DNA from 3 places in the Holdemania sp. 1001095H_141210_F2 genome. Region 2 is predicted to be linked to each of the others. Evidence: predicted binding sites of a transcription regulator. Region 2 holds the regulator's gene; each other region holds the start of a gene.
The links. The regulator HrcA, encoded in region 2, represses chaperone genes, less so after heat shock. The targets are predictions, from matches to a motif close to TTTTAGCACTNNNNNNNNNNNAGTGCTAAAA.
Positions count from the first base shown of each region.

Region 1: I2G61_RS07405 (Hsp20/alpha crystallin family protein) is a predicted target of HrcA. The motif match lies at 6,364-6,394, and genes of this name have one in related genera.
Region 3: htpG (molecular chaperone HtpG) is a predicted target of HrcA. The motif match lies at 6,542-6,572, and genes of this name have one in related genera.

Region 1 covers NZ_JADNPO010000008.1:134,858-145,030, forward strand. Annotated here, with positions in the region: gene I2G61_RS07375 (alpha-L-fucosidase) at 1-845, shown strand, start outside; gene I2G61_RS07380 (MATE family efflux transporter) at 1,097-2,476, opposite strand; gene I2G61_RS07385 (YigZ family protein) at 2,698-3,306, opposite strand; gene I2G61_RS07390 (MATE family efflux transporter) at 3,515-4,888, shown strand; gene I2G61_RS07395 (hypothetical protein) at 5,017-5,649, shown strand; gene I2G61_RS07400 (YdeI/OmpD-associated family protein) at 5,916-6,341, shown strand; gene I2G61_RS07405 (Hsp20/alpha crystallin family protein) at 6,474-6,893, shown strand; gene I2G61_RS07410 (Hsp20/alpha crystallin family protein) at 6,963-7,379, shown strand; gene I2G61_RS07415 (manganese efflux pump) at 7,679-8,251, shown strand; gene I2G61_RS07420 (TetR/AcrR family transcriptional regulator C-terminal domain-containing protein) at 8,263-8,838, shown strand; gene I2G61_RS07425 (phosphoribosylaminoimidazolecarboxamide formyltransferase) at 9,054-10,173, shown strand, end outside.
Region 2 covers NZ_JADNPO010000038.1:5,987-16,159, forward strand. Annotated here, with positions in the region: gene I2G61_RS15005 (FtsW/RodA/SpoVE family cell cycle protein) at 1-796, shown strand, start outside; gene rsmD (16S rRNA (guanine(966)-N(2))-methyltransferase RsmD) at 886-1,617, shown strand; gene coaD (pantetheine-phosphate adenylyltransferase) at 1,614-2,117, shown strand; gene I2G61_RS15020 (hypothetical protein) at 2,411-3,325, opposite strand; gene hrcA (heat-inducible transcriptional repressor HrcA) at 3,489-4,514, shown strand; gene grpE (nucleotide exchange factor GrpE) at 4,507-5,172, shown strand; gene dnaK (molecular chaperone DnaK) at 5,217-7,025, shown strand; gene I2G61_RS15040 (polysaccharide deacetylase family protein) at 6,985-8,334, shown strand; gene dnaJ (molecular chaperone DnaJ) at 8,352-9,482, shown strand; gene I2G61_RS15050 (ATP-dependent Clp protease ATP-binding subunit) at 9,594-10,173, shown strand, end outside.
Region 3 covers NZ_JADNPO010000033.1:17,192-27,364, reverse strand. Annotated here, with positions in the region: gene I2G61_RS14275 (peptide deformylase) at 1-414, opposite strand; gene I2G61_RS14270 (DUF3795 domain-containing protein) at 423-1,007, opposite strand; gene I2G61_RS14265 (MGMT family protein) at 1,026-1,325, opposite strand; gene I2G61_RS14260 (LysR substrate-binding domain-containing protein) at 1,309-2,211, opposite strand; gene I2G61_RS14255 (chromate transporter) at 2,351-2,917, shown strand; gene I2G61_RS14250 (chromate transporter) at 2,914-3,471, shown strand; gene I2G61_RS14245 (hypothetical protein) at 3,590-4,123, shown strand; gene I2G61_RS14240 (hypothetical protein) at 4,249-4,482, opposite strand; gene I2G61_RS14235 (copper homeostasis protein CutC) at 4,733-5,479, shown strand; gene I2G61_RS14230 (helix-turn-helix domain-containing protein) at 5,576-6,064, opposite strand; gene I2G61_RS14225 (hypothetical protein) at 6,200-6,394, shown strand; gene htpG (molecular chaperone HtpG) at 6,586-8,481, shown strand; gene I2G61_RS14215 (HD domain-containing phosphohydrolase) at 8,643-9,998, shown strand.

The DNA.
Region 1 (10,173 bases), on a different contig from region 2:
TTCATCCGGATTTTGACGCCGATTTCGACGCTTATCTGGAATATCTGTCCAAGTCGGTGGAGATTCTGTGCACACACTATGGGAAAATCGGCGGGCTGTGGTTCGACGGCAACTGGTCCAAGCGCGATGCGGACTGGAAGCTGGATGAGTTCTACGGCATGATCCGGCGGCTGCAGCCGGATGCGATGATCATCAACAACACCGGTCTGTCCCGTCAGGGCGAAGCCGGTCATCCTGAGCTGGATTCCGTTACGTTTGAACAGGGTCAGGCGACGCCGATGGATCGCGAAGGCAAGGCCAAATACATCACGGCGGAAATGTGCCAGACGATGAACCGGCATTGGGGCATCGCGGCGCATGATCTGGATTACAAGAGTCCGCGTCAGATGATCGAACGGCTGTGTCATGCCCGCAAGGTCGGGGCCAACTATCTGCTGAACATCGGGCTGACCGGCCAGGGCGGCGTTACGAAGATGACGGAAGCGTTATTGGAAGTCATCGGCCAGTGGACGGCGATGGCGAAGGATTCGCTGTACGATGGCAAGGTGTGCGATATCCGCTGCAGCCATGAAAAAGACTTCGTGCTGGAAAAAGACGGGGCGGCGTATGTGTATGTCCACGATCTTCCGCTATTGGGGCCGAAGGACGTCGTCGCGGCGTATGAAAGCACCGATGAGGATCATTCGCTGTCCAAACTGCACCGCAAGGTCAAATCGATCCGCTGGATCGACAACGGCGAGGAATTATTGTTCAGCCAGAAGGATGACGTCTGCAGCTACCGCGCTGTCGGCTTCCCATATGGCAGCCACTGGATTGTGCGTGTCGCCAAAGTGGAGTTTGAATAAGCCGGGGCTTCGTAACTTTTAAGCAAGCTTAACTCAACAAAACATAAGATAACGCTTTCCAAGATCTGAGAATTAAACTGGGATAGGAGACCGAATTAATTTATAGTGGAAGCAATGATATAAAAGCTGGCCATATCCAGCCTGAATTCAGGCTGAGCATGACCAGCTTTTTGTTTTGGTTTGAATGAAAATTCGAGCGCAGAATCCAAGGCTTTTAAGTTTCGTGAAATTCCAAGTCTGTTTTAGCGATATTAATAAACCCGCTGCTTCCACAGGCCGGTTTGATAGCGCCGGCGGCAGAGCACAAACCGCAGCACAAAGTCAACAAGCAAGCCGATCCACGGTCCGATCACACCCAATCCGACCGGATAACATAAGAGCCAGGACAGGGCCGGGCGGATGATCGTGGTCGAAACTAAGGCATACACCGCGATTAAGCGTGTGTCCCCGGCTCCGCGCAGCGCGCCGCCATACACCGTCATCGCGCTTAAAGAAGGGACGCTGAGCGCGAACAGTATCATAATCCACGATCCCAGCCGGATGATTTCCGGATCCGCGGTAAACATTTGAATCAACGGCGCGCGAAACAGGATCAGCCCGGCCACCATGAGAACCGCCATCGTCATCGCCAGCCGGTTGCAGATCACAGTGACGCACTCCGCCCGATCGCTGCGCCTGCGGCCTAAATTCTGGCCGACTAAGGCCGCCGCGGCGGCCGCAAAGCCGTCGTAGCAGCTGAAACAGATGTTGCAGATATTCATGCAGATCTGATGTGTCGCAAACATCTTGGTACCCAGGCCCGCGACGATTAAGGCATACAGGAAGAAACCCAGCCGCATGCACAGCTGTTCCACAAACGCGCTGAACGAAATCTCGCCGACCGGCGCCAACACCTCCCGGCTTGGCAGCCAGCTTTTTTTCAACGTCAGCCGGAGCTTGCTTTTGGGACTGACCAACGACTGGACGCTCATTAAAAACGCGATGAAGCAGCCCAGTGCCGTCGCGATCGCCGCGCCCGCCACCTCTAAGCGCGGAAAGCCAAAATGTCCGCCGATCAAAAGATAATTGAAAACCACATTGATCCCATTGGCCGCCAGATTGGTGCGCATCGAGATCTTACTGTTGCCGGCGCAGCGCTGGGCGGCGTTGATCGTCATCCCGATATTGCCGAAGAACTGGCCGACGATGACAATCCGGAAATACTGCACCGCCAGATCAATCGTGTCCGCCTGCGCGCCCGCGAATTGGATGTAAGGCCGGGCAAACAGAAACGATAAACCGCAGACCAGCGCCGAGATCAGCACGGACATCAACAACGACTGCCGCAGACAGGTATTGGCGTCGTCCAGCCGGTTGGCGCCGATCCGGCGGGAAATGATCGCCGTGATGCCGACGTTCAGGGAAGCGATGAACGCAATCGCAATAAATTTCGGCTGGTTGGTCAGGCCGATCGCCGCAATCGCGGTTGTGCCCAGAGTGCTGACCATGATCGTATCGACCAGCGACGCCAATCCGACGAAGATCGATTCCACCGTCGCCGGCCAGGCCAGGTCGATCGTTTCTTTCAATAAATGTCTGCCTTCCTGGGGATCGAAGCCGGAGGGCAGAAACGGCTGAAGCTTTAAATTCATTCGTTATTCCTCTATCGTTCAGACACAGTGTCTGAAAATCTAATTTATTATAACACCGCCCCTGCGCTGCGGGAAGCACAAGAAAAAAGTCTGCTTTTGAACAAGCTGAACGATTCTGAGGAAACCCGGTTACTTCGTTAGCCGGCAGTGCCGGCTGTCAATGAATCGGGATACACAGCATTACTTCGTTAGCCGGATTGTCTGGGGAAACCAATGAAGCGTCAGCCGCAATCCTTTTCCACCAGCTCCCGCGCCAGCCAGCGGCAGGGGTAACGTCCGCTGGTCAGCTCCTGAATTTTTTCGATTAAGGAAGAATTTGTCGTTAAAAACTCGTAGACCACCTGTTCGCCATACTCTTTTGCCACGATGTCCGCCTGATCCTTTAATAAATAATCCAGCTTGCCGATCAGGTCGTAGGAAAACGTCAGCGTGTAGCGGTCCATCTGGATCGTTTCCACCTTCGGCGCCAGCTTCAGCGTTTCGCTGACCGATCGGGAATACGCCCGAACCAAGCCGCCCGCGCCCAGTTTGATTCCGCCGAAATACCGCACCGTGACGGCGCAGCAATCCTGCAGGCCGCTGAGCTTCAAGGATTCCAGCATCGGGACGCCCGCAGTCCCGCCGGGCTCTCCCGCGTCGTTGGAACGCTGCAGTTCGTTGTGCTGCCCGGCGATATACGCGTAACAATGATGATTCGCTTCCGGATGCAGCTTCCGGATTTCCTGAATAAACGCCTTGGCCTGCACTTCATCCAGACATTTGCGTACATAACAGATAAATTCCGACCGTTCGATCACGATCGTGTGATGAAAATCTTCTTTCAGCCGCATGCGATCACCTCTTGGTTTTCATCTTATCATGATTTCAAGCCGCAAACAATCCTTCCCGTTTTCATCGTTTTAGGGATCGAAGCTTGTTCTATAAAACAAAAGAAAAACCGGAACACCCATTCCCGGCGAAATCCTTTTGAAATAAGACTTGTAGAATAAGCCCAATTCAACTAGAATAAGACTATTGATTTAAGAAAGCAGGGGTTTTATGAGTAAATTCAATTCCGATAAAATGGGGACCATGCCGGTCGGCAAGCTGCTTTTCAGCATGTCGGTGCCGGCGATCTTTTCGATGTTGGTTCAGTCGTTATACAACGTTGTCGACAGTATTTTCGTCGCACAGGTCAGCGAAGACGCGCTGGTCGCGGTTTCGATCGCCTTTCCGCTGCAGATGCTGATCATCGCGCTGGCGCTGGGCGTCGGGGTCGGCACCAATGCGCTGATCGCCCGCCGGTTAGGCGAGAAACGCCGGGAGGAAGCGAATATTGCGGCGAATACCGGAATCGTGCTGTCGTTGATCAACATGGCGCTGTGCATGCTCGTCGGTCTGTTTCTGGCCAAGCCGTTTGTCGGCCTGTTTACGCAGGACGCCGCGGTGTTTGCGATGGGGTCGCAGTATTTGATGATCGTCATGGTATTCTCAGTCGGCGTCATGATTGAAATGACCTGTTCGCGCGTGCTGCAGGCAACCGGCAACATGATCGTGCCGATGATTTCGCAGCTGATCGGCGCGATTACCAATATTATTCTTGATCCGATTTTCATCTTCGGTTATTTCGGCGTACCGAAAATGGGCGTGGCCGGCGCGGCGGTGGCGACGGTTATCGGTCAGATCCTGGCGATGATCTTCGTCTTGATCGTCTTGAAAGTCGGCACGCATGAGGTCGATATCGCGCCATGGCGGCATCATCCGCAGATGCAGGCGGCCAAGGATATCTACCGCGTCGGGATTCCGACGTTTGTCATGAACGCGATCGGTTCCCTGACGACGACTGCGATGAACGCCATTCTGATGAGCTTTTCTGCAACGGCAGTGGCGGTTCTGGGCATCTATTTTAAGCTTCAGTCGTTTGTCTTCATGCCGATTTTCGGCTTAAACCAGGGTGCCATGCCGATTCTGGGCTACAACTACGGCGCGGCGGATGAAAAACGCTTCACCCGCACGCTGGCGCTCTCTTTCGGCGTGGCGGTCGCGATCATGCTTGTCGGCACGGTGCTGTTCTGGACGATGCCGGAGATGCTGCTGAAGCTGTTCAACGGCTCTGATCAGATGCTTCAGCTGGGCGGCTATGCGCTGCGGGTGCTGGCGCTGTGCTTCTTGCCGGCGGCCTGCAGCATCATCATGACGACGATGTTCCAGGCGTTAGGCAAAGGCATGATGAGCTTGGTCATGTCGTTATTGCGCCAGCTGGTATTCATCATTCCGCTGGCCTGGATACTCGGCCAGCTGGGCGGCCTGGGCGCTGTCTGGTTCTGTTATCCGGCGGCGGAGCTGCTCGTCGCGCTGATTTTCGTGCCGATCGCTTTAAAAACAATAAAGAAAAGTTTTGAAGCGGAACGGCAGGAAACCGGGGCATATTAATAAAATACCGACGCGGCGCATAGACATGATCCGCGTTGTGAAAGTCATTGAAAACTTTGGATTTCCAATTCCGGTAAGCTTAAAAAAACAGCCGGCATAACGCAGACAGGGAGGTCGCGAGTCTGATCATGAAAAAAGCATGTATCTTTTTATACGGCGCTTCGGCGGCGCTGATGATTATCAGCACAATCTTTCAGCTGCAGCATCACCTCTACGCCAAGCTGAGCTATCTGGCAATGGCGCTGGGCGTGCAGCTGATCGGTCCGCTGGCGGTCAAAGGGTTGAAATTAAAAGACGCCTGGGGTTTGTTGTTCTGGACGCAGCTGTTCATCGCCGTCGCGATGATTATCGGCAATACGCTTAACGGCTATGCCATTCCCTGCTTTGACAAAGTTCTGCATTTCAGCTCCGGCATTCTGATCTGCGCCGGGATCACACTGGTTTATTGCTGGCTGAAACAACAATGGACGGAAGACTCGCGGCGCCATTACCTTTTAAAATGTCTGTCGATTCAGGGGATCAACATGATGATCGCCTTTCTGTGGGAATGCTTTGAATTCGCCTGCCTGATCTTTCTGAAGATCGACGCGATCAATCACTACACCCAGGGCGTTTATGATACGATGACAGATATGATCGTCTGCTTCTTAGGCGGCCTTGTCTTTCTGACCCTGCTGACGCGGCATGAGCGCAAAGGAAAAAACGATCCGCTGACCGCTTCGCTGAAGACGTTTTATCAAACCAATCTCAAAGACCGTTAAAAAAGCGGCCGATTAAAAACTGTCAGGGACTTCTACGCAGAAGACTGGCAGTTTTTATTTCGTTTTTACAAGCGTTTCTTCGCGGGAAAAGACAAAAGCAGGATTAAAATTCAGACAAAGCGGAGAAACCGCCGCCCTGATCCTCTGCCCTCTTACGTAAAGATGGCAAAATCGAACAGCGCAGATCAGACGGTTCTGCCGCAGAAAGGCGGGAAAATAAAAATAAATTAAATCCGCCGAGGCATACTAGAGGCCAGGAGGAAATCATGATGCAGATTGAAGGAATCGTCCGCGCTGTTCCGCAGCCGCACCTTGAAATCAAGACGGAGACCATGCCGGAAGGGGCGCTGATCGTCATGCTGGGAACCCTGTTATTCAAACAAAAGGCGGAAAGAAAAGGCTGTCTCTGGACACTGGAACTCCCTGCGGAAGCTTTTTCCCTGCAGCCGCTCACCGCCGGCGGCACCGTTGAAATCTGGCTGGCTCCGGAAGTCGGCGAATGCCTGACGCGCTGTCCTCAAGCCCTGCAGGAAGCCCTTCTGGCCAATCGAAGCGCTTGTTATTTTTTTCAGCTGCTTGATCCCTGGCAGCGGGAACGAATCATGAATTATGCTGAACAAGGTGCAGAGGAACAACGAATTCGCCGGATTGACAAAATCATCGCGATGCTCTATGAAAGACGTACTTTGTGAACTTGTGAAAGTAAAATAAGAAAATTAGCACTTATCTATTGACAGTGCTAAAAACTGTGATATACTAAAATTGCAAGTTGGGAAAGACCCAATGAAGCCAGGAATAAGACAGATAGAAAGAGGCGATTCAAGATGAGATTTGTACCGAACACCTGGATGGACAACTTGGCCGACGAGGTTCTTAAGGATCCATTTTTCAGAAAGAATAACGTCCCGGCTGTCATGAAAACCGATATTCGTGAGCGAGAAGATGGCTATCTTCTGGATATTGAACTCCCTGGATTTAAAAAGGAAGAAATCAAAATGGAACTGGAAGACGGTTATCTGACGATTGCGGCCGCCCGCACAGCTTCCAATGAAGAACGAAGCGAACAGGGCAAGCTCGTTCGCCAGGAACGTTTCAGCGGCAGCTGCACCCGGACCTACTTTATCGGTGAGGAAATGAATGTCGAGGATATTAAAGCCCGCTATGAGAATGGCGAACTGAAGGTCTTCGTCCCGAAGAAGGATCCGCAGGCGATGCAGACCAAAAAGACCATTTCGATTGAATAACTTCTCTGAGCAATCAGAGTTCTGATCAGGCAGGATCGCATAAGTTGAAAACAGAAAGAGGTGTGATGTATGAGATTACTACCGAGAATGATGTTTGACGACTTCTTTGATGACGTGTTTGACGAACCGCTGCTCCACCGCAACGCAATTACGGCGATGCGCTGTGACATCCATGAGAAGGACGGCAGTTATCTGCTTGACATTGAATTGCCAGGCTGCAGCAAGGAAGACATTAAGATGGATTTGGAAGACGGCTATCTGACGGTTTCCGCTATCCGCAATACCAATAAGGAAGAAAAGGATGATCAGGGCAACGTAATCCGCCAGGAGCGGGTTCAGGGCTCCTGCTCCAGAAGCTTCTATGTCGGCGAGGCGGTGACACCGGAGGATATCAAAGCTCACTATGAAAACGGCGAGCTGAAGATCGTTCTGCCGAAGAAGGATGCGCCGGCTGTGGAAAACAAGAAAACCATTATGATTGAATAACCCGGGCTTAGAATCAGCGGATCGCAAGTGCCGCTGATTTTTTCTTTTTGCGCTTTTGTCTATTCAGGGACAAAGCCCGGTGTTTCGGCTGTTGGAAGTAAGCAATCCATTTTCATAAGATTGCAGCGAATGGAAAATATCCGTCTTGCTGAAGGCTGAGTTAATCCGCCGCCATGCCTGCCGTTTTAAAAAGCAGGCTGGGAATCCGGAAGAATTGACAGAATCTGACGATTGTCTATCGCATCCCTGTTCCCCTTCGGCTATACTGGGTCTGTAAACAATAAAGGAGGGAGAATCAGGTGAATACACTCGAAATTCTGGTCACCTGCCTGGCTTTGTCGCTGGATTGCTTTGTGGTCATGATGGCGCGGGGCGCGATGATGAATCCTCAGGAACATCGCCGTTCGCTGATGAACAGTTTGATCTTCGCCGGATCCAGTCTGTTGATGATCGTGCTGGGGTCGCTGGCCGGTTCTCTGATCAAGAGCCAGCTGGTGCTGCATGTCAATCAGGTGATCGCCGCGCTGATCCTGTTTGCGCTGGGCTGCTTCCTGCTGATTCAGGCATTTCGTCAAAAAGCTTTCGAGGAACGTCACGACGAAAGCTTTAACTACAAAAAAGTACTCATCCTGGGGTTGCTTACCAGCGTCGACGTGTTCTTGCTGGGCACGAGTATGACACTGCTTCAGACAGACTCGATTCAGGTATGTCTGATTTCAACGCTGGTTACGCTGGTCTGCGTTGAGCTGGGACAACAGATCGGCTATCGGCTGGGGCTGGCCTATCGTCGGACGATCTTCACGGCGGGCAGCGTCATTCTCTTTTTGATCAGTCTCAAGATTCTTTTCCAGGTGCTGACGCATCTGCGGTAGGGGGGACGAGCATGGAAAAACGGGGGATGATGAAACGCTTTCTGGCTGAAAGCCTGAAAGAACTCATGCTGCAGAAAAGTTTTGAGAAGATCACGATTAAACAAATCTGCGACAAAACCGGCGTCATCCGGGCGACGTTTTACAATTACTTCGAAGATAAGTACGCCGCTTTAAGCTACATCATCTATCTGGATACGGTGGAAACCGCACTCCCGTATATTGAAAAGAAGCAATTCCTTCAAGCTGTCAAAGCGATGCTCGATAACTTTGTGGAAAACCGCGAATTCTATCAGATCGCATTTCGGATCACAGGTCAGAACAGCTTTGAAGACTTGTTTGAAGAAAACGTCCAGCAGCTGTTTACCGAGATGTTCCGCCGTTATGGCCGGCCGGAGCAGTTAGGTACGATGAGCGAGGAAGAGCTGGCCGGATACTTCGGCAACAGTCTGTGCTATACGGTCAATCACTGGCTGTGCCACAACCGCAGCATGGACAGCGAGACGTTTCTGAAGCAATACGGCGCGGTGGTCACCAGCTCGATTTTCGATTTCCTCGATATGCCGCAAAGCGGCGGCAGCGGGCTGTGAGTTTTGGGCAGGCCATTTGTAAAGTTCCCTTTCAAAATGGGGAAAACTTCACGGAAGAAGGCTTGACACAAAGACGGAAGCGTGATAATTTTTAGACAGTTAACCGACTGACGGAAGTGGAATTGACCACAGGGAAGTTAATGCTAAGCAGAGCCGACCGTCTGGGCCATTGTGGACCAGCAGTGCGGCTTTTTTTCGTAAAAGGAGGAGAACAGATGAAAGAGTATCAGCTGAAATACGGATGCAACCCCAACCAGAAACCAGCCAGCGTTGATATTGAAGAAGGCGACCTGCCCTTTACCGTTTTAAATGGACGGGCCGGCTATATCAATTTGCTGGACGCTCTCAACGCCTGGCAGCTTGTCAGGGAATTGAAGGAAGCGACCGGCATGGCCGCCGCGGCTTCCTTTAAACATGTATCTCCAGCCGGCGCGGCGATCGGGCTGCCCTTGGATGAAACAATGAAAAAGATCTATTTCTGCGAAGGAATCGAGCTGACGCCGATTGCCTGCGCGTATATCCGTGCCCGCGGTGCTGACCGGATGTCTTCCTATGGTGATTTTGCGGCGCTGTCTGAGGAATGTGATGAAGCCACGGCCCGTTTCTTATCTAAGGAAGTTTCCGACGGTGTAATCGCTCCGTCTTACAGCGAAAAAGCGCTTGAAATTTTACGCGCAAAACGCAAGGGAACCTATCTGGTCCTGCAGATGGATCCCAACTATACGCCCAAACCAATGGAAAGCAAAGAAGTGTACGGCGTGCGTTTCCATCAGCAGCGCAACGATGTGAAGATCGACAAAAATCTGCTTCAGAATATCGTATCTGAAAATAAGGAATTGCCGGAGGGAGCCAAACGCGATCTGCTGATCGCGATGATCACGGCCAAATATACCCAGTCCAATTCCGTTGTTTATGCCAAAGACGGCCAGGCGATCGGGATCGGCGCCGGCCAGCAGTCCCGTATTCACTGCACGCGCATGGCGGGCAACAAAGCGGATATCTGGCATCTCCGTCAGCATCCGAAGGTATTGAGCTTGCCGTTTAAAGAGAAGATCCGGCGGCCTGACCGCGATAACGCGATCGACGTCTATATTTCCGACGAATGGGAAGACCTGCTGCGCGAGGGAAGCTGGCAGGAAGTCTTCACGGAAAAGCCTGAGGTCCTGACGGCAGAAGAAAAGAAAGCCTGGCTGGCACAGGTCAGCGGCGTCTCCCTGGCTTCCGACGCTTTCTTCCCGTTTGGTGATAATATTGAACGGGCCCGCAAGAGCGGCGTGTCCTATATTGTTGAAGCAGGCGGCTCGGTCCGCGACGATCATGTCATTGATACCTGCA
Region 2 (10,173 bases):
CATGGTCATGGCGACATATCTGGGCGATATCCGCAACCTGAAGCTGACGGCCAAAGACTTGATGCGCAACCCGCTCTTGATCGTCGGGGGCTTCTGCTTCATCGTCGCAATCCTGCAGTCGGACTTCGGTTCGGCGATCGTCATGGCGGGGATCGCGTGCATCTGTTTTCTGATCCCCTACCATCCCTCGTTAGTACGGCTGCAGAAGATGCTGGTGATGTTGCTGATCATCGGGGTTGTGCTGATCGTATGGATCCTGTCGCCAATGGGCGAACACCTGATCGAAGCGCTGCCGTTTAAGAACTATCAGATCAACCGCTTCACCTCGGCGATGAATCCATTTGCGGATAAATACGGCACGGGCTTCCAGCTGATCAACGGACTGGTGTCCTTTGCCAGCGGCGGATGGCAGGGCGTGGGGTATGGCAAGTCGATTCAGAAGTATACGAACTTCCCGGCGGCGAACACGGATTTTATCCTGGCGATCGTCGTCGAGGAACTGGGCATCTTTGGTTTCTTATTGATTTTTATCTGTTATGCGCTGATCGTCGGGCGGATGTTTATCTACGCGATCCGGATGAAAAGTCAGCGCGGGCGGATTGTTTTGATCGGCGTTTCAATGTATTTCTTCATTCACTTTTTGTTCAATGTCGGCGGCGTAACCGGCTTGATCCCGCTGACGGGCGTGCCGCTGTTAATGATTTCCGCAGGGGGTTCCAGTACGTTGTCCGTCATGGTGGCGGTTGGCATGGGCCAGGCGGTGATCTCGCAATACCGTCAGGGGAAGATAGAATAAGACGTTAAACGCGGGCCGGCATAAACGGCGAAGGACAACGCTGGTAGGAAAAATGGCGATGTAAGAAAGCGGAGCGGGCTTAACGATGCTTGTTTATAGGAAAAGCCGGCGATTGGAAAAAAGAAAGAAAAGAATTCCCGAAGCGACTCGGGAATTCCAAAGAAAGGGAGAGGAGAAACAAAGATTGGGGGATAGCATCTTTCGATGCACTAGTATCTTGCCCGAGTTTTCCGTCCTTTATACACACAAGGAGTAAAAAAATGCGAATTGTTGCAGGAAAATTTCGTTCCCGGCTGATTCAGGCGCCCAAAGGCGATCAGACCCGGCCGACGCTGGATAAGGTCAAGGAAGCAGTATTCAGCCGGATCGGCCCGTATTTTGACGGCGGCGTCATGCTGGATCTGTTTGCGGGCAGCGGCTCAATGGGACTGGAGGCGCTGTCGCGAGGCGTGGAGCATGTTTATTTTGTCGACCGCAGTCCGGCCGCGGCGGCCGTGATCAAAGCCAATATTGCTTCGCTTCAGGTTGAAGCGCAGTGCGACGTCTGGAAGTGCGATAGCTTCGCGGCGTTAAGACGATTGGCGGGCATGGGTGTTCAACTGGATTTGGTTTATCTGGATCCGCCTTATCAGAAGCAGCAGCTGCACAAGATCATGCAGCAGCTCGACGCGTTAAATCTGATCCGCGATCACGGACAGGTGATTCTGGAGAGTCTAAAGGAAGACGAGTTTGACGAGGCCTACCATCAGCTGCATCGCGTCAAGGAAGCAACTTACGGCATCAGCCGCATCAGTTATTATCGAAAGGAAACAGAACTATGAAACGAGCATGTTATCCGGGATCGTTCGATCCCCCGACCTATGGTCATCTGGACATCATCACGCGGGCATCGTCGGTCTTCGACGAGCTGATCATTGCGATCATGAAGAATCCGAACAAACGCAACGCCTTTACTGAGGAAGAGCGCGTGCGGATGCTGCAGGAGATCACGCGCGATCTGCCGAATGTCAAAGTTGTGGTCGGCCATGGTTTGACGGTGGAATTTGCAAAGTCGATCGGCGTGCAGGTGCTGATCCGCGGCATCCGGGCGGTCATGGATTATGAATATGAGCTGCAGCAGGCGACGGCCAATATGTTTCTGGATGAGACGATTGAAACGGTGTTCTTCGTTGCCCGGCCGCGGTATTCCTTTCTATCGTCGTCCGTATCCAAGGAAATCGCGCTGAACAACGGCGATCTGTCGAAGTTTATCCCGGAAGCCATCATCAATGAGGTTGAAGAAGAGCTGAACCCGCTGAAAAAGAAAACCGGTGGGGAATAACGGCGATTTCCCAGCGGGGAAAAACCGCCGCGGCAGACTTCACTGCCCGCAGGCAGGACGGGTGAGAAGGAACGCAGGCTTTGAAACAAACAGTACAGGATTTTACAGGCGGTTCCATTGATCAGGATAACGCTGAAAATGGGGGCTGAAAAATCACCCGGCCAGATTTTAGACAGACAGAGGCTTCAGACGAGCGCTGGAAAATAAAAAGAGCCGCGGCGGATCCGAAAATAAGGAAATTCGCCGCGGTTTTCCTGTGGTTTTAAGCCAGAAAGGACAAATGAAAGCAATGATCAGCCGCGCAGTCTTTGCAGCATCATCAAGAAGAGGAAGAGACCGCCGGCCAGGCCGGTCTGCATCAGCCGGTAAGCGAGATAACGCAGATAAGCCAGATGAAGATGCGGCGTGAGCGAGAGGACCTGCAGATGCACGCTGAAGCTGGCAAATCCCAGCACCAGCGTCATCAGCAGCGCTTTCAGGGGCACGGCCAGCGGCAGCAGCGCCAGATTGTTGGTGCCTAAGGAAAACTCGGTCACGCACTGAATCGGCAGATGCCAGGCAGCAGGCAGCTTCATCGTCGCTAAATTCAGCAGTACCAGTGTCAGCAGAAGATACGCCCCGATGAAATATAAGCTGACGCCGGCCTGGACAACCGCGTCTTTTAAATTCTCAAATAAGGAAGGAACGGATCCGCGCGGATCCAGTTGCAACGCAACGGGCGTCTTGCGCGTAAAGAACAGCAGCAGCATCACGGCGAAGAATTCCGCCAGCCAGATCATCAAGCCGTATTGAAAGGATCGCAGCAGAACCGAACCGCAGGTGATCAAGATAAACGACGGCGTGCTGACCGTAACGCAGCAAGCCAGCCGCTGCCCCTCAGCCTGCGAAAGCCGGCCATCCCGCACATAATCGTCGATCAGGATCTGTCCGGCGGGCGAGCCGAGAAAGAAGGAAGCGAAGACTAAGGAAAAAGCGGCCGGCGAGATGCGGAACAAGCGCTCGGTAAATCCAAACAGCCGCCTTGAGAGGGCGGCTAACAATCCCTGACCATCAAGGATGCGGATTACGACCATCGCCGCAAACAACGACGGCACCAGTTTTTCAAACCAAATCGACAACGCCTGACAGGATGCCTGGTAGGTTACCGATCCATAATAAAGCAGCGCGGCCAGCAGCGTGAAAAAGATGATTGTCATTCCTTTTTTCATAGGCAAAAAGCCTCCTGGTAAAGTGTATGAGTCCCAAGCTGAAAGTCGAACAGCGATAAGCTTGAAAACTTGAAAAAAATTAGCACTTTTAACTTGACAGTGCTAACAAGCTGGATTATACTGTTAGCAGACATCGGGAAAGAGTGCTAAAGGAGGCGGGATGATGCTGACACCAAGGCGGATTGAAATCTTCAAGGCCATTGTCGACGAGTTCGTTCAGACAGCCGAGCCGGTCGGTTCCAAGACTCTGATGGAAAAGTATCAGCTCCCTTACTCCAGCGCAACGATCCGCAACGACATGATGGTCCTGGAAGAAATGGGACTGCTGGAAAAAACACATACCTCCAGCGGCCGCGTGCCTTCCACAAAAGGCTATAAGTTCTATTGCGAACATCTGATGGAACACAAGGTCGATAACCAGCTGGAAGTGGCAGTCCGCCAGCAGCTGGCCAGCAAACCGCTGAATTTGGACGATGCCATCCGCGAGAGCTGCAACATCCTCTCGCAGATGACGAACCTGACTTCCGGCGTGCTGGGGCCGGATGCGAGCCGGCAGCGGCTGGAGCATGTCAAGCTGTTCCCGATCAGCAACCGAAGTGCTGTGGCAGTCTTTATTACCGATCTGGGGCATACGGAAAACCGGACGTTCCAGTTCGACGACGACCTGTCAGTAGACGATATCCAAACCTGCTGCCAGATTCTGAACGACCGATTGAAGGGCACTTTGATCAAAGACGTCGTGGATAAGATGGATTCGATCAAACCGATCCTGGCGGCGCATGTCAAACGGCATGAAATGTTGTTTCAGGCGTTTGTCAACGCGTTTGTCAAGTTCGCGAGCGAGAACGTATATTTCAGCGGCCAGAACAACATGTTGTACCAGCCGGAATTTGCCGACATTGAAAAGCTGAAGGAATTGATGACGATGATGGAGAACCCGAGCCTGTGGCGTCAGATCGGCACCACAACCAATTCGGAGCTGGCGCTGAAGATGAACGAAAACGCCCAGCTGGTATGGGTCAACGACATGGCCGTCGTCACCAGCAAGTTCAAGCTTGGTTCCGAGGAGGAAGGCCAGCTGATGGTCTTCGGACCATCCCGGATGGATTACGACAAAATTGTTTCGCTGTTGGAAATGGTCAGTCAGTCGATCGAGAGTTTATACGGAAAAGGAGGCAGCCATGAATAACCAGGAAGAAATGAAAAAAGACGAGCAGAACGCCGAACCGGAAACGGCTGCGGCGCCGGGCGAGACCGAAGAAATGACGGAAAGCCCGCAGGTGGAACCGGAAGCGCCGGCCGCGGAAGAAGCGGCGGAGCAGCCGGAAGAAAAAAAGGAAGACAAGAAAGACGAGAAGAAGAAAGGCTTCTTCTCCAAGAAAAATGAAATTGAAGAACTGAAGACACGGATCAGCGAGCTGGAAGGGGAAAACGTTAAACTGAAGAACGAATACCTGAAAGCCTACGCGGATACGGAGAATACCCGGCGGCGTCTTCAGCAGGAAGCCGAGCAAACCCGGAAATACCGGATCCAAAGTTTCGCGCTCGATATCCTGCCGGTTCTGGACAATCTGGAACGGGCGCTGGCAATCGAGCCGACGCCGGAAACCGAAAGCTACCGCAAAGGCGTGGAAATGATTTATCAGCAGCTCATTCACGCGCTGACCAAAGAGGGCGTGAGCGAGATCGAAGCGCAGGGCAAGGAATTCGATCCGAATTTCCATCAGGCTTTGATGATGGAAGCGGTCGAGGGCGTCGAACCCAACCACGTCACCGAGGTGCTGCAGAAGGGCTACATGTTAAAAGACCGAATCCTGCGCGCCGCGATGGTCAAGGTCAGCGAATAAGCAAATAAGTGAAAATGTGTAAATAAATAAGGAGGATTTCTATTATGGGAAAAATTATCGGTATTGACTTAGGTACAACCAACAGCTGCGTCGCCGTCATGGAAGGCAGCGAAGCCAAAGTAATCACCAACCCGGAAGGCAACCGCACCACACCGTCCGTCGTCGCGTTTAAGAACAACGAACGGATCGTCGGCGATGCGGCGAAGCGTCAGGTCGTCACCAACAAGGATTCGATTATTTCGATCAAGCGGAAAATGGGCACCAATGAGAAAGTTCAGCTCAACGGCAAGGAATACACGCCGCAGGAAATTTCCGCGATGATCTTAGGCTACATGAAGGACTATGCGGAAAGCTATTTAGGCGAGAAGGTCGACAAGGCCGTCATCACCGTTCCGGCTTACTTCAACGACGCGCAGCGTCAGGCGACGAAAGACGCCGGTAAGATCGCGGGCCTGGAAGTGGAACGGATCATCAACGAACCGACAGCGGCAGCGCTGGCATTCGGTATCGACAAGACTGACAAGGAACAGAAAGTCCTCGTCTTTGACCTGGGCGGCGGTACGTTCGACGTTTCGATTCTGGATCTGGCCGACGGCACCTTTGAAGTTCTGGCAACCGCAGGCGACAACCATTTAGGCGGCGATGATTTCGATAACGTGGTCGTCGACTGGATGGCAGATCAGTTCAGAAAAGAAAATGGTATTGATCTGAAGCAGGACCGGATGGCGCTGCAGAGAATGAAGGAAGCGGCGGAAAAGGCCAAGAAGGATCTGTCCGGTATGGTTCAGACACAGATTTCCCTGCCGTTCATCAGCGCCGGCGCAGCCGGACCGCTGCACTTTGAAGCGACGCTGACCCGCGCGCAGTTTGACGCGATGACCAAATCGCTGGTCGACCGCACGGTTGTTCCGGTTCGTCAGGCATTGAAGGATGCCGGCTTAACCAAGAATGATATTGATCAGGTCCTGTTAGTCGGCGGCTCAACCCGAATCCCGGCGGTTCAGGAAGCTGTCCGTCAGGAATTAGGCAAGGAACCGAACCGTTCCGTCAACCCGGATGAAGTCGTAGCCTTGGGCGCGGCGATCCAGGGCGGCGTCATCAGCGGCGACGTCAAGGACGTCTTACTGCTGGACGTTACACCGTTAAGCTTAGGTATCGAAACGCTGGGCGGCGTCATGACCGTGCTGATCCCAAGAAATACAACGATCCCGACTTCCAAGAGCCAGGTCTTCTCGACAGCGGCGGACAATCAGCCGGCGGTTGATATCCATGTCCTGCAGGGCGAACGTCCGATGGCCAACGATAACAAGACGCTGGGCAACTTCCAGTTAGGCGGCATCGCACCGGCCCGCCGCGGCGTTCCGCAGATCGAAGTTACCTTTGACATTGACGTCAACGGTATCGTCCACGTTTCAGCGAAGGACAAGGGCACAGGCAAGTCCCAGTCGATCACCATCTCCAACTCTTCCGGATTAAGCGATGAAGAAATCGATCGGATGGTTCGTGAGGCGGAAGATCACAAGGCGGAAGACGATAAGCGCAAAGAAGAAATCGAATTGAAGAACCGCGCGGAAGCGTTCATCAATCAGATCGACGAAACACTGAATACGGAAAACGCGAACGTCACCGATCAGCAGAAGGAAGAAGTCAAGAAGCTGCGCGACGAACTGCGCACGGCAATTGACAACAACGATATCGACACGCTGAAGACCAAGATGGAACAGCTTGAAAAGGCAGCCAACGATATGGCTCAGGCGATGTATCAGCAGCAGGCGGGTGCTCCGGGTGCTGATGCGGGCGCAGGCGCTCAGGATGACAATGTCGTCGATGCCGATTTCAAGGAAAAGAAATAACAATTCACGCCGCACAAAAATCCTGGTTTCCATACTGGGATTTCTGTGTTTGAGCGTGCTGATCAGCGGTTGTTCCCGCACCCCCAAGAACAACGCCGGTCAGTTGGAAAATGCGGACAACGCCGTGCTGACAAGCTCGCTGAGCGAGGAACAGCTGGCGCATGTCAAAGAATGCAACGGCCGCTGCGTCAGCAGCGATCAGCCGGTGGAGCTCGTCGTGATGAACGGCGGCAAACCGGAACCGTTTGCCGTGCTGCAGCCGGGGCAGCTGGTTCAGTTAAAAGAAATCAACGATCCGAATCTGATCACTTCACAATATCTGCCCTTGGATGGAATGGATCAGGAGGGCGGTGCGCAGGTATTGGTCAACGCGCTGGAGGTAACGCCTTCCGGTCGCTGGCTGAATCCGACCAATCATTTACTGGAAAAGGATTTTGCGGTGAAGCTGAAGGCCGGCACCCGGATGCTGGATGACAACGGCGAAACGATCCTGACGACCAGCACGGATCAGCAATGGCTGGTGTATGCCCAGAAGGACGGCGCTTACGGCGTTGAGCTGCAGGGACGAATCGTCTGGGTGGATTCCGCTCAGGTTGAAGAAACGATCGCCCGGCCAGGCAGTGGCGGACCGGCGGCTACGTCGCTGCCAGTGCTGATGTATCACTTCTTTTACAGTGAAGCCGAGGGTCAGAGCCGCGAAAACGTGAATTTCGTCGAGGTGGAGGAATTCCGCGGGCAGCTGCAGGCGTTGCAGGAGGGCGGCTACGTCGCGCTGACGATGCGCGAAGTGGAAATGATGATGAAAGGCTGGGCGGATGTGCCGGAGAAATCGGTCGCGATTACGATCGACGACGGCGATCCGAGGGTTTATCAATATGCTTATCCGGTATTAAAGGATTTCGGCTATAACGCGACGCTGTTTCTGATCACGGGCTGGATGAATCCGCAGCTGCCGTATGAGTTTTTTCAGATGCGCGAGGATGGCTTAGAGCTGCAGTCGCATTCCTTCCTGATGCATCAGGGCGGATGCAAGGCCGGCCATGGCGGACGGATCCTGTGCGTCGATCACGATGAGGGCGTAGCGGATACCCGGCAGTCGCTGGAATATGTCGACGGCGGCTTCGTCTACTGTTATCCGTTTGGCGACGTGAACGATCACGCCGTAGAAATTTTACAGGAAGCTGGGGTTCAGCTGGCTTTTACGACAGAATATGGTAAAATAAAACCCGGAATGGATTTGTACAGGTTGCCGCGGATCCGGGTTACCGGCGGCGCGGGCCTGGACCGGTTCATCAAAAGTATAGAGTAGCAGGAGGGTGATGTTTTATGAGCGAAAAGCGCGACTATTATGAAGTCCTGGGCATCAGCAAAGGCGCTTCCGATGATGAAATAAAAAAAGCCTATCGAAAACTGGCGAAGCAATACCATCCGGATGTGAACAAGGAACCGGGTGCAGAAGAAAAATTTAAAGAAGTCAACGAGGCCTACGAAGTGCTCAGCGACCCGCAGAAACGGGCGACCTATGATCAGTTCGGTCATGCGGGAATGGACGGTATGGGCGCCGGCGGCTTCGGCGGCGGTTTTGGCGGCGGCGGATTTGACGATCTGAACGATATCTTCGGATCGTTCTTCGGCGGCGGCTTTGGCGGCGGCGGATCCCGGGCCCGGTCCAACGGCCCGCGCAAGGGTCAGGACCGCTACATGCAGATGAAGATCAGCTTTATGGACGCGATCTTCGGCAAGACGGAGACGATCACGATCGACGTGGATGAACAGTGTTCTCAATGCATGGGAACCGGTGCGCATTCCAAGGATGACGTTACCGTCTGTCCGACGTGTCACGGTTCCGGAACGGTCGTTACGCAGCAGCGGACGCCGTTCGGGGTATTCCAGTCCCAGAGTGTCTGCCCGGACTGCGGCGGCACGGGTAAGAAAATCCGTAAAAAATGCTCCAAGTGCGGCGGCAAGGGTTATGAACATAAACGCGTGAGCGTCGACGTCAAGATCCCGGCCGGCATTCAGTCCGGGCAGCAGCTGCGGGTATCCGGCAAAGGTGAACGCGGCGCCAACGGCGGGCCAAACGGCGATCTGTATATCGAGATCATGGTCATGAAGCACGATTATTTCGTGCGCGACGGCCGGAATATCTACATTACGATTCCGATTTCTTCAGTGGACGCAACACTGGGCTGTTCGGTCGACGTGCCAACGGTTTATGGCGACGTCGAGCTGACGATTCCTTCAGGAACGCAGAACGGCCAGCAGTTCCGGCTGAAAGGCAAGGGCGTGAAAGATCTGCGCGGGTCTGGTCAAGGCGATCAGCTCGTTGAGGTGAAGATCGAAATCCCGAAGAAGCTGAGCGGCGAAGAAAAAGAAATGTATGAAAAGCTGCGCAAGCTGCAGGCGAAAGGCGGGAAGGAATCCGTCTTCGACAAGTTCAAGAAAGCTTTTAAATAACGATGGAAAGGGTTTCGGGACAACGAACCCTTTTCTTAAAAATTTTGTTTAGCACTCTATTGACTAGAGTGCTAAAAGTGATATACTAACGAGTGTAAGGAGGGACATCCTATGAATATTGATCAGATGACAGAACGATTGCAGCGGATCTTAATGGAAGCGATCCAGCTGGCGCAGGCGCAGGGCCAGAGCGAGCTGAACGTCGAGCATTGTCTGAAAGCAATTTTTGAAGACGACGGCATCGACGGCTTGTGGCAGCGGCTGGGACAAGACAAGCAACGGACGCTGCAGATCGTCGACAGTTATATGAAACGGCTGCCTTCCAGTACTTCCGGCGCTCAACCGAACCTCTCCCGCGAGGTGAATCAGGCGTATCAGGAAGCGCTGAAGTGGAGTCAGGCACACGAAGAAACCTATATGAGTTCGGTAGCATTTCTGATCGGCTTGTTGTTCGGTGGCAGCGCCGTCGCCAAGGCGATTCTGGAAGCGACCGGAATTACGAAAAAAGCGCTTGAAAAAGCGGAGGAAGAAAGACGAGGTGGAATGAAGATGAATGAACAGAACGCGGAAAATCAACTGGATGCGCTGCAGAAATACGGACACGATCTGGTCGAGGACGTCAAGAGCGGCAAGATCGATCCGGTTATCGGCCGGGATGAGGAAATCCGGCGGGTTATCCAGATCTTGTCGC
Region 3 (10,173 bases), on a different contig from region 2:
TTAAATCAAAATGCCTTCGCAATGATCCAATTCGTGCTGAATCACCTGCGCGGTAAAACCGCTGAATGTCCGTTGCTTGATTCGGCCCTGTTCATCCTGATAGCGCAGCTGCAGCTTTTCAAAGCGCTGCGCCCGGCGCGTGCCTGACAGTGATAAACAGCCTTCCTCAGCCGTATATTTTCTCCCTTCGACCTTAATGACCTGCGGATTGATCAGCACCAGCGGCTGATCCGCAACAAAAACCGCGATTATCCGGACGGACTGACCGATCATGTTGGCGGCCATTCCGGCGCAGTGATCCGCATGCGCCCTCAGCGTGTCCTTCAGATCTGCCGCAACGGCCAGATCCATGTCCGTTGCCTCCCGGCTGGGGCGGCTGAGCAGAATCGGATCCGTTACTATTTCTCGAATCATGAAATAAATCACCCTTTCTTTTCAACGTTTGTTTTCTCCTGAACCGGTTTCTTCAAATTTCGTTTCAGGAGAATATCATGGCGCTGCGCCGCTGCCTGCAGCTGATTTACCGCCGCGGCAGCTTTTTCCTTTACTGGCATCGCCGGATCCAGCGACCGCAATCTTGTCATGACCGTTTCCAGCTCCGCCAAAGGAAGCAGCGTCACGGCCCGACAATAAAAGCTTTTGCGGCGGCCTTCGTTATAATCTTCCAGCAATTCCGCCAGGATTGCCAGTTTCTGTTCCATCTGTGCTTCAAAAGCGGCAGGCCCGATCCTTTTCAACTGATCCAGATCCTTCAGCCGGTGATGGCAGGTCACAAACGAAACGGTATCCTCAATGGCGGCCATCAGCTTGCAGGGATAGTGTTCGCATTGGCTGCAATATTCAATCCCGCCTTGTTCTGCGGCGCATTTCAAAAGCTTGCAGCGGGGTCTGCCCGGCGCTCCGCAGCCGGGACAATGACCGCCCAGATACAGTGTGCAGCAGCCGCAGGCCAGACCGCACAGCGAGAACTTCGGATAGGCCCGCAAGCCTTCATTTTTTATCGTCATTTTGTTTCTTCCTCTCCTTTACCGGAGCTGCCATTGATATTTTGCCATATCTACGCAGCCGTTGGGCTTAAATTCAACGCCCTCCGCTTCCAGCAGGCACCGCTGTTCATCCCATCCCGGCGCTGTCCGGCCCTGGCTGTTGACCACGCGGTGGCACGGATAATCACCGTAGAACGCAGAATGTGAACAGGCTTTGCCGACATGCCGGCCATGGCGGGGATATCCGGCCAGCTCGGCGATCTGGCCATAGCTGGCAACCTGGCCATAGGGAATCTCGCTGATCACCGCCAGCACCAGCGCTTCAAAATCTTCCTTCATCGCCGTTCTCCCTTTCAGTTTGCTTGATTAATTGTTTCCAGCAGCGAATCGCTTCCGATTCAAATTTATCGCGGTGATAGATCATCCAGTTCTGATTTTCCAATTCGATTCCTTCGATCTTTACTTCCGTCAGCTCGCCAGCCGCCAGGGGTGAACGAACCATCTGCCGGGGTAATAATGCGATCCCCAAGCCGGCCAGCGCGGCTTGCTTCAGAACTTGGGAATTGACGCTTTCCCAGGCGGGTTTGACCTGGATCTGGCGCAGCCGCAGCGCACTGTCCAGACTGTCGCGGATCGCGCTGCCCGGCTCCCGCAATAACCACGCCTGATCCCCCAGCTGGTCCAGCTTCAACGTTTCAAATCCGGCAGCCGGCAGGTCCGGACGGCAGACAAAGGCCAGCCGATAGCGGGAAAATGGCAGCTTCACAATGCTTTCTTCCTCACATATTCCTTCGGTAAAGCCCAGATCCACTTCATTCGCCAGCACTTTCCTGACGATTTCCTTCGCCCGATCCACCTGAACCTGCACCGGCGTCTTCGGACATTGCCGACGAAACTGCGTTATCAGAGAAGGCAGCCACATATTGGCGATCGTAATGCTCGATCCGATCCGTAATGGCGCCTGCTTTTCCAGATCAGCTGTGCTTTGTTCAAGATCTTCAATCGCTTCGAGAATGGGAACAAGCTTATGGTACAGCTGCATACCGCGTCCGTTGACCCTGCAGTGACGGCCGATCCGGTCTAATAACGTGTAGCCTAACTGCTGCTCCATTTCACTCACCACATGCGAGACCGCCGGCTGACTCATATATAAGACCTTCGCTGCCCGGGTAACGCTTCCCTGCTCGACCACGGCCCGAAATACTTTCCACTGCCGGATTGTCATCCTGATCCCTCCTTTGCGGCACGCTGTCCTATTTTGCCGCTGTCTTTTTAGCATAACTAAATAGTAATGGAAAACATAGATTTTTGCAATTTTACTTCATCCTTTATTTTACAGATAATAGATCCGGAGGGTGAAACTTATGAAATCATGGAAAACCGGACTCTGGCTTTTCGCCGTCAATTTGTATATCAGTACGTTTACGTTCGGAGGCGGATACATCGTCATTCCGATGATCCGCAAGATCTTTGTGCAGCAGAAACAGCTCTTTACGGAATCCGAACTGTTGGAGATGGCGGCGATTGCCCAATCCTCACCCGGTGCGATCGCTGTCAACCTCTCAGTTCTGGCCGGCCGGCGTACGCTGGGCATGGCCGGGGCCTGGATCAGTGCGGTGGGAGCCGTTATGCCTTCGTTTATCATCCTGGCGCTGATTTCTTCCTGTTATGATGCCTTCCGCACCCAGCCGGTCATCAATGCCTGCCTTAAAGGCATGGAAGCCGGGGTTGCGGCGCTGATCGTGCAGCTGGTCTATGAGATGAGCGCTGTGATCTTGAAGCAGAAGCAAACGCTTCACAGCTTAATTTTACCCGTCACGTTTTTCTGCGGTTTTATCCTGGAAATCCCGGCGATGACGCTGCTTTTGTTCTGGACGGGGATCTCGCTTGTACTCAGTTTTATCAATAATCAACGGAGGAACAGGGCATGAATCTGATTCTGGACTTGTTTGTCACCTTTTTAAAAATTGGTTTGTTCAGCATCGGCGGCGGTTATGCGACCCTGCCTCTGATTCAGCAGCAGGCAGTCGTCGTTCATCCGTGGCTGACGCTGCAGGAATTCACCGACATCATCACGCTGTCGCAGATGACGCCCGGTCCGCTGGCAGTCAACACCTCGACGTTTGTCGGCATGCGTTTAGGCGGGCTGGCCGGGGCGATCGCGGCGACCGGGGGCTGCGTGCTGTGCGGAATTTTGATCAGTCTGGCGCTGCAGCGCTTTTTCAGCCGCAACGGCGATCAGAAAGCGGTATTGCATCTGCTTGAAACGTTGAAATCGGCTTCTGTGGGTCTGATCGCCGCCTCCGCCGCGACGATTGTTCTGATCGCGCTGTGCGGGGTTTCCTCATGGAAGCAGCCGCTGCAATTCAACGGGACGGCACTGATTCTATTTGCGCTGTCGCTGACGGCGATCGTCAAAGGAAAACTGGGTCCGATTCCCGTTTTGATCCTCAGCGCGCTGGCCGGTTGTCTGTTTTATCTCTAACCTTCCTTATTGAGAAAATCTTAAGTTCCAAAAATGAACGAAATCAGGTAGAATAAAAGCGCAAGACCACAGATTAAAATCAGGGAAATTCTAAATCTGCGGGTATGGAGGAGGAACTATGAAAAAACTTGCTGCTGCTTTATTAACAATCGCTTTATTACTGACCACTGGCTGCTCCGGAGGCACCAGTAAAGAAACCGGCAACGTCATCGCCCGGCACTCCGAGGATGAAGACGGTCTTTATTACGGCAACCTTGGCGATACGATGCGCAACGAATTCTTCGACTTCATCGTTGAAGACGCCGCGCTGACCGACAGCTTCGGCGGGTATACCGCAAAAGAGGGGATGCAGCTGTTATGCATCACCGTGAAAGAAACCAACACCTTCGGCGAAGCGCTGCCGATGTTTGATCAGGATTTCATGCTGACTTGGGAATCGACGGAGGAATTGTACTATCCGTTAGTCAATCTTGACGACAAGTCGGTCATGCCGGAAGAATTTGAGCTGTCCAAAGGCAAGTCCGCGACGTACAAGCTGGTCTTTGAGGTTCCGGCGGAGGAACCGGAATTCCTGTTGATCTATCTGGAGGAATTCGACAATGATGAAACTGGCGACATGTTCGTCGTCACGCTCAACCCGAACGCTCAGTAAATCATCCAGGCTGGTTTTCTAACCGGGGCGTTCGTAATCCGACAGGAAACGGGGTGCGGCTGAGCTTGAAAATCAGCCGGTAAGGGAGCATCGGCACTTATCTTTATTTAGTTACAAACAGTAAATCAAGCAGAATCAGCGCGGCCCTTTCGGGTAAGCCTTGGCAGGCGCTGGATTTCTGCCTTTTTTATATTCTGCTTTTTCTTGATTTTCAGCTTTTTTAACATTCTGTTGTTCTTGATGTCCTGTTTTTTCCTTGGTTGTTTTCTCCTTAGTTGTTTATTCCTTATGTCCTGCTTTTCCCTTATGTCCTGCTTTTCCCTTATGTCCTGCTTTTCCCTTATGTCCTGCTTTTTCATGAGGCTTTGTTTTCTCGCACGACTTTTCCCTGATCCTCCCTCTTATTCAAAACCTTCCCCGGCAATTCTGCTGCGCAAGCCAAAACACTGCCAGACCTGCCGCTCCGCGCCGGTCCCGGATTGGCATGGCTTCCTTCTGCTTTTCATTGGTCTGCCCACAGCGTGTCCGTCATGAATCACCCGATACCTTGCATTCCTTCCTTCATCTCGATACAATGAGGGTAACAGGAATGAGAAGGAGAATCGACGCATGAAACCGAAAATAGAAATTTGCTGCGGAAGCGCGCAGGATTGTCTGGCCGCTCAGGCCGGGGGCGCGGATCGGATCGAGCTGAACTCCGCCCTGGCTTTGGGCGGCTTGACGCCGACGCTGGCCAATCTGATTCAGGCGAAAAAAGCCGTGTCGCTGCCGATCATTGCAATGGTACGCAGCCGGGGCGCAGGCTTCTGCACCACCGACGCGGAATTTGAAATCTTATTGACCGACGCCGAACTGCTTTTAAAGCATGGGGCGGCGGGTCTGGCCTTCGGCGCATTAAACGCCGACCGCACCATCAATGCCGCGCAAACCCGGGCCATGGCTGACCTGGCCCACCAGTATGGCAGGGAGTTTGTTTTCCATCGGGCGTTTGACTGCACCGTTGATTTCGACGCCGCGATGCGGCAGCTGATCGACTGGAAGGTGGACCGGGTGCTGACCAGCGGCGGGGAAGCGAAAGCGGAACAGGGAATTGAAACGATCGCGAGGCTGCAGCGAAACTATGGCAGTCAGATTGAAATTCTGGCCGGCAGCGGCGTCAATGCGGACAACGCGCAGCTTTTGTTAAAGCAGACTGGCGTTTGCCAGCTGCATTCCTCATGCAAAGACTGGCTGACCGATCCGACGACCGCCGGCAATCACGTCACTTACGCCTTTGCTTCGGCGCCGCATGAGCTGGATTATGATGTGGTCAGCGAACAGAAGGTTCGTGAATTAGCGCTGGCCGCCGCTGGATGAGTCCCTCTTTGGGATTAAGCAGCTCTTGCCTGGTGCACAAAGCGGCGGCTGAAAAGCCAAACGAAAACCGATTCTTCACCTTTGCATCAACCAAGGTCAGGAATCGGTTTTTTTCTTCTTCCGGGAATGTCCCGGCTGTTTTATGATTTTCACTTCGGGTTGAGGTTCAATCCATTCTTCTTTGTCTTCATTGACCAGACCCGCGGTTTCCAGCGACGCCAGTTCACTCAGCTTCGGCCACAGTCCATCCTGCCGAGCCAGCTCTTTGGTCAGCATCCGGATCACGCGCTGATGCCCCGAGGAACATTGATGAAAGCAATTCAACAGCTCCACGTCTTTGTTCTGCAGCACGATCTCCTGGCTTTTCCGCACGCGCCCATGATAATCCAACAGATAGTTGAAATCGACGCCGAAGATTTCCGCCATGCCGAACAGCGTGTTGATATCCGGTTCCGCGACATTATTCTCATACCGGGAAATCGCGCCGTCGCTCAAGCTTAAATCCTGCCCCAGAGCTTCCTGGCTGATTCCCCGTTCTTCCCGCAGCAGACGCAGATTCTCGCCCAATGAGAGTTTTGCTTTCATCCGGCCCCTCCCTTCCTTGTTTTCGTATAAGAATCATATCGTAAAACAACGTAAAAATTTGCCATTTCTCGCTAATGGATAATCTTTATTTTTCTCTTTATCCGAGATAAAATAGAGTTCGACCAGGAGGTGCTTATGGAAAATCCATTTCAGGTTAATTTGAACCTGCTGCCAAACGACGCAAAGACTGATCTCCCCCGGCTGGAAGCTCTGCTTTTCCTCTGCTGCAGCCATGCCGCGCTGCGTTGTCCCTACACAAAGACTCCCTGCGATCAGCGCTGCATCGCCCATATCGAGCAGACGCGAAAAGGTGCAGCCGAAACAGACTGACCGGACATTTACAGAATTCCGTCTGACTTCAAGGGTGATCTTCCTCCTTTTTCTTTTGTCCTGCAGTCTCCTGAAAAGCCGGTAAATTCGAATTTGTGGAAAAGTAGCGCAGCGGACTTGTCAGGACGGGGGAAAAGTGTTATATTATCTTAGCAGTCACTTATCAAGAGTGCTAAAAGGAGGAAATCATTATGGCTAAAAAACAGTTTAAAGCTGAATCCAAGCGTCTTTTGGATCTGATGATTCATTCTATCTATACCAACAAGGAAATCTTTCTGCGGGAGCTGATCTCCAACGCGTCAGACGCCCTGGACAAGCGGTATTACCTGTCGCTGACCGATGAAAATCAGCGCGTCGATAAGAGCGAATTAAAAATCCGGATCGATCTGGACAAGGACAACCGCACGATCACGCTGACTGACAGCGGCATCGGCATGACCCAGGAGGAACTGGAGACCAACCTCGGCACGATCGCTCACAGCGGTTCGCTGGAATTCAAGCAGAAGCTGGAGGAAGGCACCAGCGATGTCGATATCATCGGTCAGTTCGGCGTCGGTTTCTACTCCGCGTTCATGGTTGCCCAGCGGATCATCGTCGAAACCCGCAGCGCCCAGAGTGAACAGGGTTATTCCTGGATCTCCAACGGCGAGGACGGCTACACCATTTCGCCGATCATGAAGGAGACTGTCGGCACGAAGATCATCCTTGAATTGAAGGAAGAAAGCGAAGACGACAAGGTCGACGAATATCTTGACGAATACACGATCAAAAACCTGATCCGCAAGTATTCCGATTATGTCCGCTGGCCGATTGAGATGGAAGTGGAAACGACCAAAACCGTCGAAGGCAAGGACGAACCGGAAACGGTAAAGGAAATCCAGACGCTGAACTCGATGGTTCCGTTATGGAAGCGCAACAAATCGGAAATCAAGGAAGACGAATACAACGAGTTCTATAAGAACAAATTCATGGATTGGGAAAATCCGGCCAAAGTCATGCATTATTCCGTGGAAGGCACGACGTCCTACAACGCGCTGTTGTTCATCCCGGCCAAAACACCGTACAACTTCTACAGCGCCGATTATGAACCGGGACTGCAGCTTTACTGCAAGGGCGTGTTCATCATGGACAAAGCCAAGGATCTGGTACCGGATTACTTCCGCTTCGTCCGCGGTCTGGTCGACAGCGACGATCTGAATCTGAACATCTCGCGTGAAATCCTCCAGCAGGACCGGCAGATGAAAACGCTGGCCAAGAGCATTGAGAAAAAGATCAAGAACACCTTGGAAGACATGCTGAAAAACGATCGGGAGAAATATGAAGAATTCTTCAAGAACTTCGGTCTGTCGCTGAAATTCGGCGTTTACCAGGACTATGGCATGCACAAAGACCAGCTGCAGGATCTGTTGTTGTTCAAGTCCACGCACAACGATGAATACACGACGCTGGACGAATATGTCTCCCGAATGAAGGAAGGCCAGGATCAGATCTACTTTGCCAGCGGCGAGAGCATCGAGCTGATCAAAAAGCTGCCGCAGATGGAAAAGCTCCAGGACAAAGGCTATGAAGTCCTGTATTTCACAGACGACGTCGACGAATTCGCCGCCAACATCATGATGGAATACAAGGAAAAGAAGTTCAAGTCGATCAATCAGGGTGATCTGGATCTGGACGATGAGGAAGAAAAGAAGGCCAAGGAGGAGAAGACGCAGGAAAACAAGTCGATGCTGGACAAGATGAAGGAAGCACTGGGCGAAAAAGTCAAGGAAGTCCGCCTGTCCTCCCGTCTGAAATCCCATCCGGTCTGCCTGGTCTCCGACGAAGGTCTGTCAATGGAAATGGAAAAAGTCCTGAATCAGATGCCAAACCAGAATGAAGTCAAGGCTGGCAAAATTCTGGAAATCAATCCGGATCATGAGATCTTCGCGACGCTGCAGAAGATTTATGACAAGCATCCGGAACTGATGGACGAATACACCGATCTGCTTTATACGCAGGCGATGTTAATCGAAGGTTACAAGATTGAAGATCCGATCGCGTATGCCAATCAGGTCTGCGATCTGATGATCCGCGCCAACCAGGAATAAGCTTCAATCAAAACCCAGATAAAAAACAAGGAAGAAATGGAAGAACACCTGTCTAAAGCGTGTTCTATCCCTTCTTCCTTTTCTTTTCCCCCAGCTTAATGCTATAATTACATTTATTCAGGTTAGATTATTATTTAATGAATAACAAGGAGGAATAAGGCATGAATTCTCTGACAGAGATCAACGCCCGGCAGCTTCTCGGTCTGCTTGCGAACTGTTTCGATATGATCGATCCGCGCCTGATCGGCCATGAGCTGCGTTCAGCTTCCTATGCCGACCAGCTGCTGGAAGCCGCGGGGATCGAGGGAGAAAACCGGCGGGATCTGGACTGCCTTGTTTTTCTGCATGATATCGGCGCTTACAAAACGGAAGAAATTGCGCGGATGATCCAGTTTGAAACAGAAACGTGTTGGGATCATGCGATCTACGGCATGCTTTTCCTGCACCATTACTCTCCGTTTTCCACGATGGCCGACGCGGTCATGTTTCATCACAGCCGCTATGACAAAATGCTGGAAGCGGGAATTGACCGCAGAACAGCCCAGACTGCCAGTCTGATCAGTTTCTGCGACCGTCTGGATATCTTTCTCACCTATGGTCACGGAACCCTCGCCCAATTTTTACAACGAATCCGCCGCAGGGAGTACGCAGGCTGGTTTTATCCTGCGCTTCTGGAACTGGCTGAGAAAGCCGACCTGAAATCCGTTGCGGCCGCGAGGCCGGATTTTCTGTTTCAGCGGGAACGGCAGTTCCCATTTTCATCGCGCCAGATAGAAACGCTGCTGACGATGTTGATCGTCGTCATCGACTTTCGTTCCCGCCACACGGTTACGCACACGATGATCACCGCCTCGACGGCAGTGCAGCTGGGACGCCGGTGCGGCGTTTCCGCTGATGATCAACAGGCGCTGAAAATTGCCGGAATGTTCCATGACTTGGGGAAAATCGGCATTCCGCTGGACATTCTGGAAAATCCCGGACGGCTGACCCCAGCGGAAATGACAATCATGAAGACGCATGTGGAAAAAACAGCGGCAATCCTGAACGGCTGGGTCAGTGAGGAAATCTGCGATATCGCGCTGCGTCATCATGAAAAGCTGGATGGTTCCGGTTATCCGGACGGACTAACACTCCAGCAGCTGACGCTTCCCCAGCGGATTCTGGCCGTCGCCGACATCTTCAGCGCTTTGACTGGGGAGCGCAGTTACAAACAGGCTTACCCGCTGGAACGCTCATGCCAGATTCTAGCCGAGATGCGGGATGCGGGCCAGCTGGATCCGCAGGTCGTCAATGCCGTGCTGGACGATCCGCAGGGATTAGACGCCCTCAATCAACAAAACTGCCGGGAAATTATCGACAGCTATCAATGCATCCAGGCTGAAAGTCAGGCTCTGTATGGCTGCCTGACGGATCTGACGCAGGCGGAGAGCTGCCTGAACGAACTATGGCAGAAACTCAAAGCGGACGCTTCAACACCCCATTCCGCAAGCGCAATGTTGAAAGAAGACTTCCTTTAAAATCAAACTTCATCCTGAGGCCGGACAATCCGGTCTTTTTTCATTGTTGGCAAAGCTCTTGCCGCCTGGCAGCAGATTTCGGCCCCCGGCGTGTCCGCTCCATCATAAAAACGACGGGTGAACTTCGCTGAACGTTCCCCATCGTTTTCCAACGTGCCGCTTCGCTTATCTTTTC